2 regions of the Mediterraneibacter sp. ICN-202921 genome follow, and region 1 is predicted to be linked to the other one. Evidence: predicted binding sites of a transcription regulator. Region 1 holds the regulator's gene; the other holds the start of a gene.

The links. Region 1 encodes HrcA, which represses chaperone genes, less so after heat shock. Its sites were predicted from a motif close to TGTTAGCACTCNNNNNNNNNGAGTGCTAACA; they were not measured.
Region 2: a site for HrcA is predicted at 1,451-1,481, ahead of WKT01_RS06230 (Hsp20/alpha crystallin family protein). Genes of this name have one in related genera too.

The regions. Positions count from the first base shown of each region.
Region 1 covers NZ_JBBKBE010000016.1:52,830-58,434, forward strand. Annotated here, with positions in the region: gene lepA (translation elongation factor 4) at 1-745, shown strand, start outside; gene hemW (radical SAM family heme chaperone HemW) at 747-1,925, shown strand; gene hrcA (heat-inducible transcriptional repressor HrcA) at 2,089-3,138, shown strand; gene grpE (nucleotide exchange factor GrpE) at 3,166-3,828, shown strand; gene dnaK (molecular chaperone DnaK) at 3,887-5,605, shown strand, end outside.
Region 2 covers NZ_JBBKBE010000005.1:94,233-99,837, reverse strand. Annotated here, with positions in the region: gene WKT01_RS06235 (putative ABC transporter permease) at 1-661, opposite strand, end outside; gene WKT01_RS06230 (Hsp20/alpha crystallin family protein) at 817-1,269, opposite strand; gene WKT01_RS06225 (hypothetical protein) at 1,806-3,284, opposite strand; gene WKT01_RS06220 (hypothetical protein) at 3,326-4,069, opposite strand; gene WKT01_RS06215 (TIGR00266 family protein) at 4,091-4,774, opposite strand; gene WKT01_RS06210 (helix-turn-helix transcriptional regulator) at 4,950-5,605, opposite strand, start outside.

The DNA of each region.
Region 1 (5,605 bases):
TCAGGAACGTTTAGAAAGAGAATATAATTTGGATCTGGTGACAACGGCGCCAAGTGTTATCTATAAGGTGCATAAGACAAATGGGGAAGTGATCGATCTGACGAATCCGACGAATCTGCCGGATCCGGCGGAGATTGATTATATGGAAGAACCAATGGTAAAGGCAGAGATTATGGTGACATCTGAATTTATCGGTGCGATCATGGATCTATGCCAGGAACGCCGGGGGGTATACCAGGGAATGGAGTATATTGAAGAAAAACGGGCGGTTCTTCATTATCATCTTCCGCTAAATGAGATCATCTACGATTTCTTTGATGCCTTGAAATCTCGTTCCAGAGGCTATGCTTCTTTTGATTACGAGATGTTGGGATATGAACGTTCTGAACTGGTGAAGCTGGATATTCTTATCAACAAAGAAGAAGTAGATGCACTGTCCTTCATCGTCTTTAGCGGAAGCGCATATGAACGGGGAAGAAAAATGTGTGAAAAATTAAAAGAAGAAATCCCCCGTCAGCTTTTTGAAATTCCTATCCAGGCGGCGGTCGGCAGTAAGATCATTGCCAGAGAAACTGTCCGCGCGATGCGCAAAGACGTTCTGGCCAAATGCTACGGCGGTGATATTTCCCGTAAGAAGAAACTGCTGGAGAAGCAAAAGGAAGGAAAGAAGAGAATGCGCCAGATAGGAAATGTAGAAATTCCACAGAAGGCGTTCATGAGTGTTTTAAAACTGGATGATGATTGATATGAGAAAAGAATTAGAATTGTATCTGCATATCCCATTTTGCGTCAGGAAATGTGCGTATTGTGATTTTTTGTCTGCGGCTGCGGATGAAGAGACGATACGGCGATATGTGGATGCATTGATCTGCGAGATAGAAAGGCAGCGCACATTTGCGCGGCAATATATAGTGACAACAGTTTTTATGGGCGGAGGAACTCCGTCCATTTTAGCAGGAGAAGAAACGGAGCGCATTTTCCGCGCTCTATATCAGACGTTTACATTTGCAGAGAAACCTGAGATTACGATAGAAGTGAACCCCGGCACTGTATCGGAGGAAAAATTAAGACGGTGGAAAGCGTCCGGGATCAATCGTCTGAGTATTGGACTGCAGTCGGCGGACGATCGGGAATTAAAATTTCTGGGCAGGATACACACATTTGAGGCATTTACAGATACATTTCATATGGCGCGGAGCTGTGGTTTTGAAAATATCAATGTAGATCTGATCTCTGCGATCCCGGGACAAGATCTTGAGAGCTGGGAACGGACTTTGAAAAGAACGGCAGAAGCAAAGCCGGAGCATGTCTCCGCATATAGTCTGATATTGGAGGAAGGCACGCCCTTTTATACCTGGTATGTAAACGAAGAACGACCACAGGGGAAGAAAGATCTGCCGGCGCTTCCGGGAGAGGATGCAGACAGGGAGATGTACAAAAAGACAGAGAGTATTTTAAAAGCATACGGTTACGAACGGTACGAAATCTCGAATTATGCAAAGAAGGGATATGCATGCCGGCATAATCTGGGATATTGGGAACGAAAAGAATACCTAGGCCTGGGACTTGGCGCCGCGTCTTTGATAGGGGAACGACGTTTTTCCAATACAAGCAGTTTAGGCGAGTATCTTCAGATCTTTGAGACTGGACAGCCGACTGCTTCTGCGAGAGTCGGCACGGAGATCTTAAGCATAGAGGATCAGATGGAAGAATTTATGTTTCTGGGACTCCGCAAAATGAAAGGGATCTCTTACGCGGAATTTTTTGATCGGTTTGGAAGGGAAGCATACAGCGTATATGGGGAACAGATCCAAAAGCTAAAAGAAGAGGGGCTTTTAAAAGAACAGGAGGGTTTTCTTACTCTGACAGATTTCGGCATTGATATCAGCAACTATGTATTCGAGAAGTTTCTTTTTGACAGGTAGGATAGGAAAGCATATATTTTGACTTTCTAAGATTTGACTTCCTAATCCTAAAAAATGTATAAACAGTGTTGACAAACACAAATCCTAGTGCTATCTTAATATACGTAAGGTGTTAGCACTCAAAACTAAAGAGTGCTAATAAGCTTTAGGAAGGGAGAAAAAGATGGTGACGGACACAGGTTTAAATGAAAGAAAACTGACGATACTAAAAGCAATCATCCAGAACTATCTTGAGACAGGAGAACCTGTTGGTTCAAGGACCCTTTCCAAATATACAGAACTGAATTTAAGTTCTGCGACGATCCGGAACGAGATGGCGGATCTGGAAGACTTGGGTTATATTTTCCAGCCGCATACATCTGCGGGGCGGATTCCCTCTGACAAGGGATATCGGTTATATGTCGATATGCTGATGGAGGAAAAAGAGCAGGAGATTACAGAACTGAAAAATACAATGCTTGAGAAGACGGGGAAGGTGGAGCAGGTCTTGCAGCAGGCGGCAAAGGTGCTTGCCGCAAATACCAATTATGCGACCATGGTATCGTCTCCTATGAACAACCGCAATACACTGAAGTTTATCCAGTTGTCCCAGGTGGATGAAGAACAGATCGTGGCTGTTATTGTAATGGGAGGAAATGTAATCAAGAATAAGATCATTGAAGTTGGCGAAAGCTTAAGTAATGAAAACCTTCTGAAGCTGAATATGCTGCTGAATACAACATTGAACGGGATGTCGATCGATCAGATTACACTGGGGCTGATCGCGCGGTTAAAAGAGCAGGCAGGTATCCACAGCCAGGTGATCGGAAATGTGCTGGACGCAGTGGCGGAGATCATCCATGTAGAAGATGATATGGAGATTTATACGAGCGGCGCGACGAATATTTTCAAATATCCGGAATTGAGCGATAAGCAGAGCGCCCAGGAGATCATCAGTGCATTTGAGGAAAAGCAGCAGCTAGCTGATCTGGTGACGGAGACGCTTGCCAGTGAGGACAATCATGGGATCCAGGTGTATATCGGAGACGAGACGCCTGTTAAGACGATGAAGGACTGCAGTGTAGTGACAGCAACATACGAACTGGGAGAAGGCATGAAAGGAACGATCGGTATCATCGGTCCTAAACGTATGGATTATGAACATGTCATGAAAACGCTGAAAACTTTGCAAAATGAGTTGGATGCGATTTACAGTAAAGAGTCGAAAGAATAGGAAGGTGAAAAATCAGTGGATGAAAAGATGAGCAAAGAAGATATGGTAAAAGAAGCTGTTGAAGAGGCAAAAGCAAAGGCAAGTGAAAAGCAGAAAAAAGATGAAGACAGCGTAAATGCAGAAGAGACAAAAGCAGCTGAAGCAGAAGAGACAAAAGAAGAACAGACCGAGGAAGGCACAGAGCAAGACGTAGAAGATACTGAAAGTGAAAAGCCAGAAAAGAAGAAGTTGTTTTCTAAAAAGCCGAAGAAAGACAAAAAGGATGAGAAAATAGAAGAACTTACAGATCGGCTGACGCGGCAGATGGCGGAATTTGATAATTTCCGAAAGCGTACAGATAAAGAAAAATCACAGATGTATGAAATCGGAGCAAAAGATGTGATTGAAAAGATCCTTCCAGTTGTCGATAATTTCGAGAGAGGGCTCGCAGCGGTGAAGGAAGAGGAAAAGGGCAATCCTTTTGAAGAAGGAATGGAGAAGATTTATAAACAATTGATGACAACACTGGAAGCCCTTGAAGTAAGACCGATAGAAGCAGTCGGCAAGGAATTTGATCCGGATTTTCATAATGCAGTGATGCATGTAGAGGATGAGGAACTGGGAGAGAATATCATCACAGAAGAGTTCCAGAAAGGGTACACATACAGAGACAGCGTGGTAAGGCACAGTATGGTAAAAGTAGCAAATTAATATTCCATAAACAGAATAAAGAAATAGATCAGAAGATCAATGAAGGAGGAATCTTAGTATGGGAAAAATAATAGGAATTGACTTAGGTACAACAAACAGCTGTGTGGCTGTTATGGAAGGCGGGCAGCCCACAGTCATCGCGAATACAGAAGGCGCGAGAACGACACCGTCTGTCGTAGCATTTACAAAGACAGGAGAACGTTTAGTCGGTGAGCCGGCAAAGCGTCAGGCAGTAACGAATGCAAGCAGGACGATCTCATCGATCAAAAGAGAGATGGGCTCAGACCATAAGGAAGATATCGACGGAAAGAAATATTCACCACAGGAAATTTCGGCTATGATCCTGCAGAAGCTCAAAGCAGATGCAGAAGGATACTTAGGTGAGAAAGTTACAGAAGCAGTGATCACTGTTCCGGCTTATTTTAATGACGCGCAGCGTCAGGCGACAAAGGATGCCGGTAAAATCGCGGGTCTGGATGTAAAACGTATCATCAATGAGCCTACGGCTGCCGCACTTGCCTATGGCCTGGATAATGAAAAAGAGCAGAAGATCATGGTATATGACTTGGGCGGCGGAACCTTTGATGTTTCGATCATCGAGATTGGCGACGGAGTCATCGAAGTACTTGCAACGGCAGGAAACAACAGACTGGGCGGAGACGACTTTGACCAGAAGATTACAGATTATATGCTTGCTGACTTTAAAGCAAAAGAAGGCGTAGATTTATCTACAGATAAGATGGCTCTCCAGAGATTAAAAGAGGCCGCAGAAAAAGCGAAAAAAGAACTTTCTTCTGCTACAACGACGAATATCAACCTTCCGTTCATCACAGCAACAGCAGAAGGGCCGAAGCATTTTGATATGAATCTGACAAGAGCAAAATTTGACGAATTGACAAGAGATCTTGTTGATAAAACAGCAGAACCTGTGAAGAGAGCACTTTCTGACGCAGGACTGACCGCATCTGAATTAGGGCAGGTGCTGCTTGTCGGCGGTTCCACACGTATACCGGCTGTACAGGAAGAAGTGAAACGTCTGACGGGAAGAGAACCAAGCAAGTCCCTGAATCCGGACGAATGTGTTGCGCTGGGCGCTTCTGTACAGGGAGGAAAACTTGCCGGAGACGCAGGCGCAGGAGATATCCTTCTTCTGGATGTTACTCCGTTGTCACTGTCTATTGAGACAATGGGCGGTGTCGCTACAAGGCTGATCGAGAGAAATACGACGATCCCTACAAAGAAGAGCCAGATTTTCTCTACAGCAGCAGATAATCAGACAGCAGTAGATATTAATGTAGTGCAGGGCGAGAGACAGTTCGCAAAAGATAATAAATCACTTGGTCAGTTCAGACTGGATGGTATTCCGCCGGCTCCACGCGGAATCCCGCAGATCGAGGTTACATTCGATATTGATGCAAATGGTATTGTAAATGTATCTGCAAAAGATCTGGGAACAGGAAAAGAACAGCATATCACGATCACCGCAGGTTCTAACATGTCAGACGCAGATATTGACAAGGCTGTGAAAGAAGCAGCAGAATTTGAGGCGCAGGACAAGAAGAGAAAAGAAGCGATCGATACAAGAAATGAAGCAGACACTATGGTATTCCAGACAGAAAAGGCTCTCAAAGAAGTGGGCGATAAGTTGGATGCAAATGATAAAGCAGCAGTTGAGGCAGACTGTCAGGCGTTGAAAGACGTGTTGGCAAAATCTACTCCTGAGGAGGCTACAGAAGCACAGATAGCTGAAATCAAGGCTGCAAAAGAAAAATTGATG
Region 2 (5,605 bases), on a different contig from region 1:
GTTTTTCCCGGCAGGCAGCATCCTCCTGGCTTATATTGGGAAATGCTTTTACCATACGTTTCTGAAGCTGCCGGGTCATCGCGTTTTCTATCACTTTGGAAGTCTTTTTTAATTCACTTGTGATCTGCTCAATCTTTCCATTCTTTTTCTTAAGACCCAAAATCGCCAGTCCAGAACCTATATAATCGATCAGAAGAAGGCCCGACAGTATCCACAGCAGAATTTCTCCTATCCAACGAGGCAGCCATAATATTCCTTCACAAAGCAACGGGTCGGCAAAGCAGATCATCACAACAGAGCAAACTCCCCACAGTACGGAATTTTTCAGGCAGATATACCCATCCAGCTGAAAACGCTTATTCGAATAATCCCACCATTTGTGCTGGAACATTTTTTCCATTACTCTGCCGGTCAGATACTCAATAAACGTCGTAATGATCATGCCGCCCAAGAATAAAAAGACAAGCCGGTGTGCAAGTTCCGGAAGAAATACCGCTACTGCCACCGCTCCGGCGCCATAGATCGGACAAAGCGGTCCGCTTACAAACCCCCGGTTGACAAACGTGTGTCTTTTATAAGCGGCAGCCGCTACTTCCGCCGCCCATCCTATAAAAGAATAGATATAATAAAACCAGATCAGCTCATAAATCGTATACTGCATATTTCATTTCCTTTCCTACTGATGAAGGTATCATATCACACTTATGTCGAAAAAGAAATTTTTTGTCGAAAAAAACATCCCGGCTCTCTCAAATTTTATTGAGAACCGGGGTGTTCTATGTGATAAGGACTTTACTTTATGAGTACCTCTAGTTATCATCCTTCGATCGCAATATGCTTTTTCGTCTCTACAGCCTTTTCATCCTTCTTTGGAATGGAAAGTCTTAAAATACCATTTTCATATTTCGCCTTTATATCCTCCTGGGTAAGGGCTGTCCCTACGTAAAAGCTTCTCTGCATGGCCCCTGCATAACGCTCTTTACGGATATATTTGCCTTTCTGGTCTTCTTCCTCTTTATCCAAACCTTTGGAAGCAGATATGGTCAGATATCCATCCTCCAGCTGAGCGCTGATCTCTTCTTTCTTGAAGCCAGGAAGATCAATATCGATTTCATATCCTTGATCATGTTCCCGGATATCTGTTTTCATCATATTTTTTGCGTTTTTTCCATACAGCGGATTTCTCTTTCCCCAGAAATCACTCTCAAACGGGAAGCTCATCCAATCATCATCAAATAAATTTTCTCCAAAAATACTCGGCATCATCATACGTCATTTCTCCTTTCATTTTCTATCTTTCATGATTTTCTATGAACCGCTTACGCGGCTGCCATCAGCACCCTTGAAGTCCTTCGCAAGTGTTGTAAGCGTGGAATCTAAAGAATCGGAAATACGATATGTTGTATCTTTTTTCCTTTCCTTTTGTTCTACTTATTATATAGCACATGTATGTTAGCACTGTCAAGAGGTGAGTGCTAATTTTTTCATGTTTTTTTGCACCCCCCTTAAAATCAATGATATGGTTATACACTTCCATTGTTACATCTATATGGGCTGGTGATCTACATTAACTGTTTTTGCCTTGATGTTTATATCTTTCCATGCAACTCTTGTAGTATCAGTCAGCTCACGAGTTGCCATGAGAACCATTCCTTTCTAAAAAGCTTCTTCCCTTGTTCACACAGCGTGCTTTGTCCTTTCTTATTATGGACTATAAAGTTTCAAAATATCACAATATGACAGCAGACATCTTGTTATAGAAATATCCGAGAACTAGTAAAAGGAGGCAAAAACGCCTCCTTCTATCAGAAACCTGTCAATTTAAAAAGCATAAGTTCATTGGCGGATCCGTCTTCCCTTTCCTGCGTAGCCATAATCAAGACCGCCCCATCATCTAAAAGCTGCATATCTTCCAACCATGGATAATCGGTACCGAAAATATCTTCTGTCCTGACAACACCCACATGTACGCCTTCCTTATCCCAAAACTGTATGCTTCTCATGTTTCCGTCTATAGCTACAAAACCATTCTCGGTTTCTGCCATGCCTGTGATACTACCCAGCTTATCCGGATCACTGATATCTGCTCCGCCTAATTCCATAAGCTGGTTTCCCTCATAGTCATAAACAATAATTTTTGTATTGTCTTCTTCGGCGGCAATTTTTCCTGCTACTAAGATATGCTGATTCGAAATCTCCACATCGTCCAACATGGAAAATGGACCTTCTCTTGCGGTATCGTCATTTAGTCCTGTCAAGATCCATGGCGCTGCTGTCAGATTTCCCTCTTTATTCGTAATCTTCTGCGTATCACTGTTTACCCAAAAACTAATTCCCCATTCACCGGACGGATGCATGGTCAGGTCACCTGTTATCGTTGTCTGTAATGCTTTTTGACCGTCTTTTACTCCGATCACCTCAAAAATCCCCTGCGAAAGATAGAGCATTCCATTAGGATCGGCAGATATATATTCATATTCATCATCCAGTTCCATAGAAGAAACAAATTTCATCCCCTCTTCTGAATATTCATATGTATCCAGTTTGTTTTCTGCTAAATGGAATATTTGATCTCCCTGCTTGTAAAATTTGTGTTCCATAATCTGCATAGTTCCCTGCGCTTCTTCAAATGGAATATATTCCGGCACAATCGTGTATGCGCCCACCATTTGCTGTGTCAATGTCGGCTGGAATATTTCCCCTTCCCACGGCCAAGGTGCATCCGTTTTTCCTTCATCTTTCAATTCCAGCCAAATACCTTCTAATAATTCTTTCACTTCTTCATCTTCTGTACCGCCATTGACTGTAACCATATACGAGACTCCTGACGGCTCATGACGGTATTGATAACAATTGCTTCCCGAATCTTCCTTTTCGAGCGTCGTGTATTCTGCATTGCCGATAAGCAAGGTTTCCAGTTTTCCATCGGCATAGTCTTTTAATTCAACTCCATATGCCTCCAGTCCCTTCCGAAAACTATACGCCTCCTCACTCTCTGCTGATACTGTCACTTCATATGTCGAATCCTCTCTTGTTTCTCCGTCGAAAAATGTTACACCGGCATATTGTTCTTCCTTCTGCATATTTTCTTTATCATATTTCCAGGATTCCGGATAATAGACTTTAAATAATCCTAAATCTATATGTTGCCGATCCTTAAATTTATCCTCCGCAGATTGTTCTGTGAATTGTTTCTTTTCTGCTGTTTCCATTTTCTGTTCACAGGCTGTCAACAACAACATGCACATGGTCACAGATACAAAACACCATTTTCTCTTCCTCATAAAAATCTGTTCTCCTCTCAGATTTTAGATTTATTCATACTCTAGTTTTCTTCTGCATCATTTTTTATACAATGAAAAGTATAATAATCCTCCTCATCACTATACTCTGCCTCCAACGTCCCATCCTCATTCATGGTCACATATATAGCCGGGGTTTCTGTCTCGATCGTACAATATCCTAAAGCTGCAGACCATGGAAATGTACCTATTTCCTGTCCTTTATACACTACTTCAACATTTCTGTCATTTTTAAAATTCAATCGTAATGCATCATGAATATCCTCTACCCCTTCCATCGTGGTCTGTGGTCCGTCTCCCAGAAGTTCTTCTACACTTTCTGACATCCATTCGCCTAATACCGCACTTTCTTCATCCGTCAGATACAAGTCCGGATCCATAGCTTCAGTTCCCTCTTTGGCAAAAATAATCTTTACCCCCATTCCCAGCATGTCATCAAAAGAAATTGTATCTTCTCTGATCACTCCAATCATGTCTTCTCCTTCAATTGTTAAAGTAAATTGATCTTCTTCCACTGACCACTTGCCTTCCCCCGTGTCTTCACCAATGAGAACACGCACTTTACCTCCACTCTTCACTTCAAATTCAAATGCTCCTCCAAAAGTATCTTCAATTCCAACAGACATTCCCATCATCTGCGCAGAGACAGCTATCCATTTTCCTTCATAAGGGCTTTTCTCTTTTGAAGAACCACCTCCACATCCGGTTATAAATACTATACTGATAATACAAATGAACATACATATACAGCGCATTTTTTTCTTCATAATACTCTCTCCTCTTTCTTTTTATTTCTTGTCCGATAAAAGCGGAAGCAGTAATTCTGCCACCTTACTGATCGGCATGGTCTGCAAAATCACTTTTCCTGGTCCTCTGACAATCGTATTAAAAATCCCTTCCCCGCCAAGCAGCATATTTTTTGCTCCTTTTACAGCCACAATATCCATCGTACAGCTTTCTTCCATTGCTGCAAGATATCCTGTACTGAGTAAAAGTTCTTGTCCGGCGTGCAAATCATATTCAATCGCACTGCCGTCGATTTCAATAAATGCAACGCCATTTCCGCTCAACCTCTGCATGATAAAGCCTTCTCCGCCGAACATTCCCTTGCCCAGCTTTTTTTGAAAATGCATAGACAGCTCTACCCCTTCCTCGGAAGCTAAAAACGCACTTTTTTGTACGATCATGGAACTTCCTGCACGAATATCTAACGCTTTAATCTCTCCTGGAAAACTAGATGCAAATGAGACGATGCCTTCCCCGCCTTCGGCAGTGAATTTATTCTGAAACATAGAATCTCCTGACATTAGTCTGCCGAACATTTTCTTGGCACCACCTCCGGAAACTGTTTCCATTTTCATGTTAGGACTCATCCAACTCATACTTCCACTTTCAGTGATCATGGATTCTCCTGCTGATAACTCGCAGACAACAACCGGTAAATTTCCTCCTAAAATCTCATATTTCTTCATTCATCTTTCCTCGCTTTCTTCCTTTTATTTTATGCCATTACAATACCATGTCTGCTTTTCTCATTCTATGGAACCAGGTCTACTTTTCCTACTTAAAGGCAAAAGTAGACCTGGTATACCATGCAAAAAGCACAAAAGATGCAGTAATCTTTTGTGCTTTTTCACTAATTCTTATTCAATTCTTCTCTTTTCTCTCCAAACGTCCCAGGCAATCACATCTGCGGAAAAGATCTATATACATCATCAATTCATCATTTGATGATATCCCCAGTTTGCGATAAATATTTCCGTTATGCTTTTTTATTGTACTCATACTGACACATGCGATCATTGGAATCTGAGCTAGCTCATATCCTTCTATATAATAATGAAAAATCGTATACTCTGCTCTCGTCAGTTCCTTCACATTTTCCGCAAATTGTCTCAGTAATTCTTCTATCTGCGGCGGAAGGTCGTTGACTGAGATTTCCTTATCTTTTTCACTGATATATCGATACAGGGCTTCTAATTCTTTAATATTAGAATGTCGATTCTCTAATTCTTTCCCTTCCTGCACATCTTGAAAACTTTTTAGTATGGGCCGGACAAAACGTCTCGACAAATACATAGCAACCAGATACATCAATAAAATAAAGCCTCCGACGCCTATCATAGTATAAAAACGATTTCTGGAAATGCGCTGATCACAGTCTTCTTTTGGTATCAGTACTGCAGTCACCCACTTGTCTGCCCCCTGCATTTGAAAATCTATAGTTTCATTTAAACCATAGTAATCTTTCTTCTGTCCATGATAGACATTATATCCTTTTCTTTCTTCAAGCAGAAGCTTTT